4 regions of the Halobacillus sp. Cin3 genome follow, and region 1 is predicted to be linked to each of the others. Evidence: riboswitches for the same ligand, from Rfam matches in the RefSeq annotation. Region 1 holds a riboswitch; each other region holds the start of a gene.

Region 1 (2,202 bases):
CCGATCACAAAGGCGAGCACAAGCAGCCAGCTCAGCTCCTCCCACCCAAGGAAAAGCAGGAATCCGGCCGTAGCGGATAAAGTAACGATGAATTCGCTTGTATCTACGGTGCCAATGACTTTTCTGGGAAGGATTCCTTTACTGGATAAGAGAACAGGAGTATTTACCGGCCCCCAACCACCACCGCCCACGGCATCAAGAAAACCACCCAGGAAACCTAAAGGAAACAAGAAGCGCCGTCGAAATGGTCTTTTTTCAGTTTGCAAGGGCTTCACTCGATTCATCAACAAAAAGCGGATGACCACATAAATGCCAAGCCCTAGTAAAAAGATGGAAATGTACGGACGGATCAAATCACCTGGAATCCAGCTGAGCAGAGCAGCCCCGGCAAAGGCACTGATCCCTCCGGGGAGGGCAAGAGTCAAAACGAGCCGTTTATCCACGTTTCCGAATTTATAATGGGAAAACCCGGAAGCTGCCGTTGTAGCAATCTGGGACAAATGAATGGAGGCGGAGGCTACCGCCGGAGCCATTCCGTAGGCGAGGAGGATGGTGGAGGAACTTAAACCAAACCCCATTCCGAGGGCTCCATCCATCAATTGAGCAAAGAATCCAACCAGTGAAAATATAAGTAATTTCTTCATCGTACCTCTCCTTTTGATTAAACACATAAGATTACTTGGTTTTAACCATGAAGAGGCACAAAAAAACCTCTTCATCCAGAAGAGGTCAAGCTTCCTCTCCTTATCTTTCAGACCACCGTCTGCTGGAATGAGCACCTTTTCCTATGCGAGGTTGCTGCGGGATCATCAGACCAGTTTCCTCCCCCGGCTCTTTATAAGGATATATGTAGCCCGCTCCGAAAGCGGAATTCCTAAGTACATGAATAATATATTCAAAGCTAAAACATGGATGACTATTTGTCAATGGTTTACATTAAAATAAACAGAAAACTAGTAATATTTTAAATACATGTTGACATATCATTAAATCGGGTCTAATATTTGAATCAAATCTTTTGAACAATATCTGGAAACATTTTTCTTATCGAGAGAGGTGGAGGGACTGGCCCTTGGAAGCCTCGGCAACGGATCTGTCTTCATGAACAGAAACTGTGCCAATTCCAGCAGGTGATCAACACTTGGAAGGATAAGAAGAACGGTTGAATCATGTATGATGACTCTCCTTTCTTCTTACTATCAGAAGAAAGGTTTTTTTGTTGAAGATAAGAAAGGAGGAGCTTATGAATACGAGTGCACCGACATATGAAACATTCACCAGCGATCCTTTACACCATATGGACATTGATAATGGACACAAAGGGGCAGAGAGTGTGATTCGATGGGCTTACGGGCAATATGGAAAACAGCTCGTTTATGCGTGCAGCTTCGGTGCTGAAGCTATCGTACTGCTTGATTTCATTGCAAAGGCACAACCTGATGCCGACGTCGTTTTTCTGGACACCGGACTTCACTTCCAGGAAACCTATGATTTAATTGAAAAAGTGAAAAAGAGATATCCGGAGTTGAACATCCATATGAAAAAGCCGGAGTTGACGGTGGAAGAACAGGCAGAGGAATATGGTCCGGCTCTTTGGAAAAGGAACCCCGACCAATGCTGTGCCATCAGAAAAATCAAACCGCTGGAAGAAGCCCTGACAGGAGCAGCGGCCTGGATGTCAGGATTAAGAAGGGAACAATCTGCAAGCCGGAGTCATACGAATTTCGTAAACAAGGACGAACGCTTCCGGTCCATCAAGGTATGCCCCTTAATTCACTGGACATGGGAAGACGTCTGGTCATATATCCGACTAAATAGCTTGGATTACAATGAATTGCACGACCAGAGTTATCCAAGTGTCGGATGCATCCCCTGCACAGCGAAAGCGCTGGATGACGGCCGCTCAGGAAGATGGCAGGGATTCAATAAAACGGAGTGTGGACTCCACACGGCCGGAGATACGAAACAATAAAGGAGAGATAATCTATGTCCATTATTCAACCGCATGGCGGGCAGTTAATCAATCGTTTTACAGCACAGCCTGAAACACTTCCGGAACAAAGGATCGAACTTGATGCGATGGCGTTGAGTGATATCGATTTAATCGCTAATGGGGCGTACAGTCCACTTCAAGGGTTTTTAACAAAGGATGATTATGAGCACGTCGTTGAAAACCTTCGTTTGCAAGACGGCACTCCCTGG
Region 2 (2,202 bases), on a different contig from region 1:
ATGGTAAACACAAGCGTAGGGCCCATCATCGTCCCAAGCAGAGCCCACGAAAAAACAGCCGCTTCTTTGTCTGCCGCGAGCGATTCCGCCAAAGGATAAGCCCCCATGTCAATGGCAAGCAGCATAGAAGCAAACATAGAAGGATCCGCTCCAACAGCCTGGAACAAGGGAGTGACGACCGGCGCGAGCCATCTGGACAGCACCGGGGCGAGAGAGATGATCCCCACCATAGACAAGGCCAGTGGACCCATCATCATAAAGGCTTCATAAAACCGCCATCCTAAGGCAAGGCGGTGATTCAATATGTAGTAATCAAGAGCTCCAAGAACCATAAAGGCGCACATAACTATAAGAATGATGTCATTCAACACAGGCTCCCCTCCTCTCTCCATCTCCTTCATTCTAGTGAACTTTCTCCCATAAAAAAAGCCTGTGTTAACCAGTTAGAGTTGTCCATTTGTCGTGTAAAGGGTCACATTCCGCTTATCTGTGGATGAATGCCGCGGGCATCACCACCGAACGCTTCTCGTGTACGCAGGTTCGCAGATTCAAAAGAACGGCATGGGCTGCGCTATGGCCGCTTGCGTGGAAAAAAAGGGGAAGGAACAGTCGCTGATGACGGCTGGCTGCAGGAATATGAAAAAGACTCTCCTCCATCCAGCAAGGATGATCTGGGTGAAGGAGAGTCTTTTTCGATGTTAAAGAACGCCCAAGGAGCGGGGCCCCTTCCACTCCTGCGGAAAGCACGGGCGCTCGTCCGCGGAAAGGGAAGGGGCTTTCGCTCCTGGCGGTAAAAAAGAAAAAAAGCTTGTAAAGAAACAGAGGTTTCTCTACAAGCTGATCCCCTCAGTGAGGGACTTTTCATCAGCCGATGGAGCAGGCCGCAGAGCCATGTTTTTGAATGTATTTCTGGTGATGCTCTTCCGCTTCAAAGAAGGAAGAAGCCTCTTCCACTTGTGTAGCGATCGGACGCTTAAAGACGCCCTTGGCACTCCATTCACTGATTTTCTCTTCTGCAATGTACTTCTGGCTTGCATCTGTATAGAAGATCACTGAACGGTATTGATGTCCTACATCAATACCCTGACGGTTTACCTGTGTCGGGTCATGGGCTTCAAAAAAGATATTGACCAGTTTTGCATACGTAATCACAGCAGGGTTGTATTCGATGCGGACGGCTTCCGCATGACCGGTATCCCCCTGCTTCACTTCTTCATAGGAAGGATTTTCGAGATGTCCTCCGATATAACCAACGATTGTGCCCGTTACCCCTTCGAATTTCTCAAAAAATGCTTCTACTCCCCAAAAACACCCTGCGCCGAAAATTGCTGTTGCCATATCTACATCTTCCCTTTCCTTTAACGCAACTTCTATCGAGAGCCATGACGGGCATGCTGATATGCAAAAAACCCCTTTTCTTATCCACATAAGAAAAGGGGTTCGTATCAATCCGTACGATCCTCTCATCTCTTAGGATGGTATTCATCCTACAGGAATTGGCACCGTTCTCGTCAATCCGTGGATTGATTCGATGGTTGCCGGGCATCAAAGGGCCAGTCCCTCCGCCTCTCTGGATAAGAAGTTTCCGTTATTTATTTAATGTTGATTATCATCATACTACGTTTCAGTAACGAAGTAAAGGATGAATGATGATTCTTTTTGTATCATCATTGTATTCACACTTTAGCATGACTATGCCAGTCCACGCAAAAGAAAAGACTTACTGGCTGCCTGTTGTATCTATTTCTTCATACGGCTGGACGATGACAAAACCTTCTCCTTCGAACTGCATTTGGATAGATTCCCCGCTCCCCCGTCCAATAAACGTTTTGAAGCTCACATCCGTCTTGAAATTCGGCTCCAAATGTCCGGACCAGGCCACGGTTGCATGCGGGTCTGTAATGACCGGCTCTCCGGGGCGTACGAGCAGTGTCAGTGGTTCGTAATGGGAGGTGATAGCCACACGCCCGCTGCCATTCAAGGTCACGTTAAACAGACCGCCGGAAACCATCCCGGCCACTTTTTTCATCAGCTTGATATCCCAGTCGATGCTCGGCTCAAAGGCGAGAAGATCGTTACCGTTGACTGTGATGGTTTCATTATCCAAGTCAAAAATCGTAATCTTTTTCCCCTGATCAGCGAGGTACAAACGCCCGCGCCCTGTCGCTTTCATCAGTGAACTGCCCTCTCCCGTCAACGCTT
Region 3 (2,202 bases), on a different contig from region 1:
GTCGTCGCGGACAATGAATTTGTCCTTTGGTGAGCGTCCCGTATAGGTACCGGTCGTAGCCTGAACAGCCCCTTTTTCCGTGAGTGTACCTTCATTGCGGTATAAGATCTTTTCCACTAAATGTGGAACAGATAATTGGTGGTGGACATGGTCCTGGGAAAGTAGAAGATTAAGTTCTGACAGTTGGTTTATTGTACTCATATGCATCGTCCCGCCTTTGCAGTTTAATAATGTGAGATTAGTATAACACATTTATTTTAATCGTCCATACTATTCAGTGGATTGTGGGAAAGTTTTCAATTCTGCCCTATTTCATGGCTGTTATTATCCTATGATGGTTTTATCAGAACGTTTATCCAGGATGAATTTGGATGGAAAGGGTTTTTCGAAACCCGATGAATCTAATTGACATTAAACACGCTTTTCGATACGATAGCTGAGAACGGAAACTCTCTTATCCAGAGTTGGTGGAGGGACAGGCCCTTTGAAACCCAGCAACCGTCCTCAGGGACATGGTGCTAACCTGAAGCAAGGAGTCAGCTCCTTGGACGATAAGAGCGAAAGGAAGCAGCCCCTTTCCTCGGTATAGGAAGGGTTTTTTCTTTTTATATGAAGGAAATGTCCATGACCAGGCCTTGCCGCCTGTTTATTATTTCTGACTGAGAACGTGCACGAAAACGTTTTCGGATCCAGGGTGACACTCATGAAATGAACTTATGTTTTTCTACACATACTGGTAAAGAGTTCCGTCTAATACTTTGTACTTACAGAAGGAGGAGTTTTTAGAATGCCAGCGAACCGCCGGTTATTCACATCAGAATCCGTGACAGAAGGTCATCCGGACAAAATCTGTGACGCTATTTCTGATGCTATTTTAGATGAAATTTTAAAAAACGACCCGAATGCAAGGGTGGCATGTGAGACAACAGTAACTACGGGACTTGTCCTGGTTTCCGGTGAAATCAGTACGAATACCTATGTTGATATTCCATCAATCGTGCGCCAGACGATTAAAGATATTGGATATACACGAGCAAAATACGGCTTTGATGCAGATACATGTGCCGTTTTGACGGCTATTGATGAGCAGTCCCCGGATATTGCGGGTGGGGTGGATGTTGCGCTTGAATCCCGTGAAGGGAAAATGAGCGATGATGAAATAGAAGCCATCGGTGCTGGTGACCAGGGATTGATGTTCGGGTTTGCCAACAATGAAACACCTGAACTGATGCCGCTGCCTATTTCTCTTGCCCACAAACTCTCCAAGCGTCTTTCTGATGTCCGCAAAGACGGAACACTCGATTATCTTCGTCCTGATGGCAAGACGCAGGTAACGATTGAATATGATGAAAATGATCATCCGGTCCGCGTGGATACGATTGTTATTTCGACTCAGCACGCTGAAGAGGTCACGCTCGAACAGATCCAGAAGGATTTGAAAGAGCAGGTGATCGGGCCGGTTGTACCGGAAGGCTATATTGATGATGAAACCAAATACTTTATCAATCCGACCGGGCGTTTTGTAATCGGCGGTCCTCAAGGGGATGCCGGTTTAACAGGACGTAAGATCATCGTAGATACGTACGGTGGATATGCGCGTCACGGTGGTGGTGCCTTCAGTGGGAAGGATGCGACCAAAGTGGACCGTTCCGCTGCATACGCAGCTCGTTATGTTGCGAAAAACATCGTAGCCGCAGGTCTTGCGGATACGGTGGAAGTCCAGCTCGCCTATGCGATCGGGGTGGCTCAGCCGGTTTCCATTTCCATCAATACCAGCGGGTCCGGCAAAGTGTCGGAAGAAAAGCTGGTGGACGCTGTGCGTGACTTGTTTGATCTCCGTCCTGCTGGAATCATTAAAATGCTCGATCTTCGTAAGCCTATTTACCGTGATACGTCTGCCTACGGCCACTTTGGCCGGACAGATGTTGAGTTTCCATGGGAACGTACGGATAAAGCGGAAGAGCTCAGTGGTCGTTTTCAATAAAAAAAAGCTGTTTCCTTGTTGGAGGAAGCAGCTTTTTCTATTTTCACGAGTGTACAAAAGGTAGAGTACGTATTGGTCTTTCAATCTACGATACGGCCATCCCTTGTTCTTCCTGAGAGATTGTATCCATTTCCCTCCGCCTGTCTTCTATTCATGCAGGCATCCAGCTGAAAAGCGTTGGATGACTACATCAATGCGATTTGTGGACACCCCTGCTG
Region 4 (2,202 bases), on a different contig from region 1:
GGATTCGAGTCCGATGGAAAGACGAATCAGCTCTTCCGTCACCCCACTCGCCGCAAGCTCTTCGACGGAAAGCTGCTGGTGGGTCGTGGACGCCGGGTGGATGATCAGAGATTTCGCATCGCCGACATTGGCGACATGGGACCACAACGAGATGTTGTTGATCACCTGACTCCCAGCCTCTCTGCCTCCTTTGATTCCAAATACGACAATGGAACCGTAGCCGCCCTCTAAATATTGATTGGCCAGTTCATGGGCCGGATGGTTTCTCAAGCCTGGATAGGAAACCCATTCCACATCAGGGTGCTCCGCCAAGTATTCAGCCACTTCCCGGGCATTATCTGAATGACGTTCAACACGAAGGTGAAGAGTTTCAAGTCCCTGCAGCAGAAGGAAAGCGTTCTGCGGGCTGAGGCAGGAGCCAAAGTCACGAAGCAGCTGGACTCTGAGTTTTGTAATGTAGGCGAGCGTGCCGAAATCGGCTGTATAAACAATGCCGTTGTAGCTCGGATCCGGCTCTGTAAAAACAGGGAATTTCCCATTCCCCCAGTCAAACTGCCCGCCGTCTACGACTACACCTCCGATAGCTGTTCCATGCCCCCCAATCCATTTCGTAGCCGAGTGGACGACAATGTCAGCTCCGTGTTCAATCGGACGGCACGTGTAAGGTGTGGCAAACGTGTTATCGACGATCAATGGAATCTGATGCTCATGGGCAATGGCGGACACCTTCTCAAAATCAAGCACGTGAAGACTCGGATTACCGATGGTCTCAGCGAAGACGGCCTTCGTATTCTCATTGATGGCCTGTCTGAAATTTTCCGGATCGACCGGGTCAACAAAATGAACGTTAATGCCATATCGCGGTAAAGTGTTGGCGAATAAATTATAAGTTCCGCCGTATAAATTGGATGCTGCCACGACTTCATCCCCCGCACCAGCTACATTCAAAATGGCCAGGGCAATGGCGGACATGCCTGAAGCCGTCGCTACCGAGGCTACTCCGCCTTCCAGAAGAGCCATACGTTTTTCAAATACGTCCACCGTCGGATTACCGAGTCGGGAGTAAATATTCCCCGGTTCATCGAGGGCAAATAGACTCTGGGCGTGATCGGTATCATGAAACACATAGGATGTGGTCTGGTAAATCGGAACGGCCCGTGAACCTGTCGTAGGATCCGGTGACTGTCCTCCGTGCAGAGAGATGGTATCAATATCGTATCCTTCAAAAGAGTTGGTCATTGTATGTCCTCCTAAAGTTTATTATTCACATCATTTTAATCAGTTTTAAAATCAAGTAGTCCTTTGAGCATCTTTATTCATGCAAAAAGCCCTCTTCCATATAAGAAGAGGGCTGAACGTGCTGATATCCTCCTCTTATCTACCAGATCCATGATCTGTAGGACTTGGCACCTTTTCAAACCGATGTTTGAAGGTTGCCGGGCTTCACAGGGCCTATTCCCTCAGCCGCTCTTAATAAGAGTACTAGTTATTTAATTTTGATTATGATGAGAATTATAGCTGACCGTCTGCATTAATGTCAATAACATTCTGAATTTTTATTTTATTGAAGTGTCGATAGTGCTTTTCAGCTGATGAATGATATCTTCACCGCTCTCAATTCCGATAGATAAGCGGATGACGTAATCGTTCACTCCGATTTTTTCGCGTTCTGATTCTGACAGAGCCCTGTGTGACGTACGGACAGGGTACGACACGGTCGTCTGGACACCAGCGAGTGTCGGCGCAATTTTGATCCATCCAAGAGATTTGAAAAAGGCTTCCACATCCACGCTCTCATTGAGCTCGATGGTAACAATCGCTCCATGGCCACGTTCAGATACGTATTCAGGATAAAACACCTTTTTGACCCCATTATGCTCCCGAAGAGCCTCTGCGACACTCTTTGCATTCGCAGACTGCTGTTTCATCCGGAGGGCAAGTGTTTTGGCCCCTCTCTGGGTCAACCATGCTTCAAATGGACTTAAATTCGCACCGAGGGTCACGATTTTCTGGGATGCTTTGGAAATCAGTGCTTCCGAACCGACCAGAACACCGCACGTGACATCACTATGACCACCTATGTATTTCGTAGCACTGTGCACAACAAGGTCCACTCCATACTCATAGGGCTGGACAAGATAGGGGGTGGCGAAAGTGTTATCCACCATCGTCTTTAAGCCGTGTTTTTGAGCGAGACTGCTT

Evidence for each region. A riboswitch is a leader RNA that binds a small molecule or an ion and turns the genes downstream of it on or off. The one in region 1 is predicted to bind S-adenosylmethionine.
Region 2: linked by a shared signal. The riboswitch ahead of msrA (peptide-methionine (S)-S-oxide reductase MsrA) and the one ahead of QMA39_RS03165 (phosphoadenylyl-sulfate reductase) in region 1 are both predicted to bind S-adenosylmethionine.
Region 3: linked by a shared signal. The riboswitch ahead of metK (methionine adenosyltransferase) and the one ahead of QMA39_RS03165 (phosphoadenylyl-sulfate reductase) in region 1 are both predicted to bind S-adenosylmethionine.
Region 4: linked by a shared signal. The riboswitch ahead of QMA39_RS17145 (PLP-dependent aspartate aminotransferase family protein) and the one ahead of QMA39_RS03165 (phosphoadenylyl-sulfate reductase) in region 1 are both predicted to bind S-adenosylmethionine.

What each region holds. Positions count from the first base shown of each region.
Region 1 is NZ_CAMZMV010000001.1:572,599-574,800, forward strand. It holds gene QMA39_RS03160 (sulfite exporter TauE/SafE family protein) at 1-644, opposite strand, end outside; SAM riboswitch class I at 742-844, opposite strand; SAM riboswitch class I at 1,042-1,156, shown strand; gene QMA39_RS03165 (phosphoadenylyl-sulfate reductase) at 1,244-1,972, shown strand; gene sat (sulfate adenylyltransferase) at 1,987-2,202, shown strand, end outside.
Region 2 is NZ_CAMZMV010000004.1:391,765-393,966, reverse strand. It holds gene eutH (ethanolamine utilization protein EutH) at 1-371, opposite strand, end outside; gene msrA (peptide-methionine (S)-S-oxide reductase MsrA) at 865-1,338, opposite strand; SAM riboswitch class I at 1,461-1,581, opposite strand; gene QMA39_RS15035 (AIM24 family protein) at 1,721-2,202, opposite strand, start outside.
Region 3 is NZ_CAMZMV010000002.1:7,084-9,285, reverse strand. It holds gene pckA (phosphoenolpyruvate carboxykinase (ATP)) at 1-201, opposite strand, end outside; SAM riboswitch class I at 452-558, shown strand; gene metK (methionine adenosyltransferase) at 788-1,984, shown strand.
Region 4 is NZ_CAMZMV010000006.1:93,117-95,318, forward strand. It holds gene QMA39_RS17145 (PLP-dependent aspartate aminotransferase family protein) at 1-1,239, opposite strand, end outside; SAM riboswitch class I at 1,372-1,480, opposite strand; gene QMA39_RS17150 (PLP-dependent aspartate aminotransferase family protein) at 1,557-2,202, opposite strand, start outside.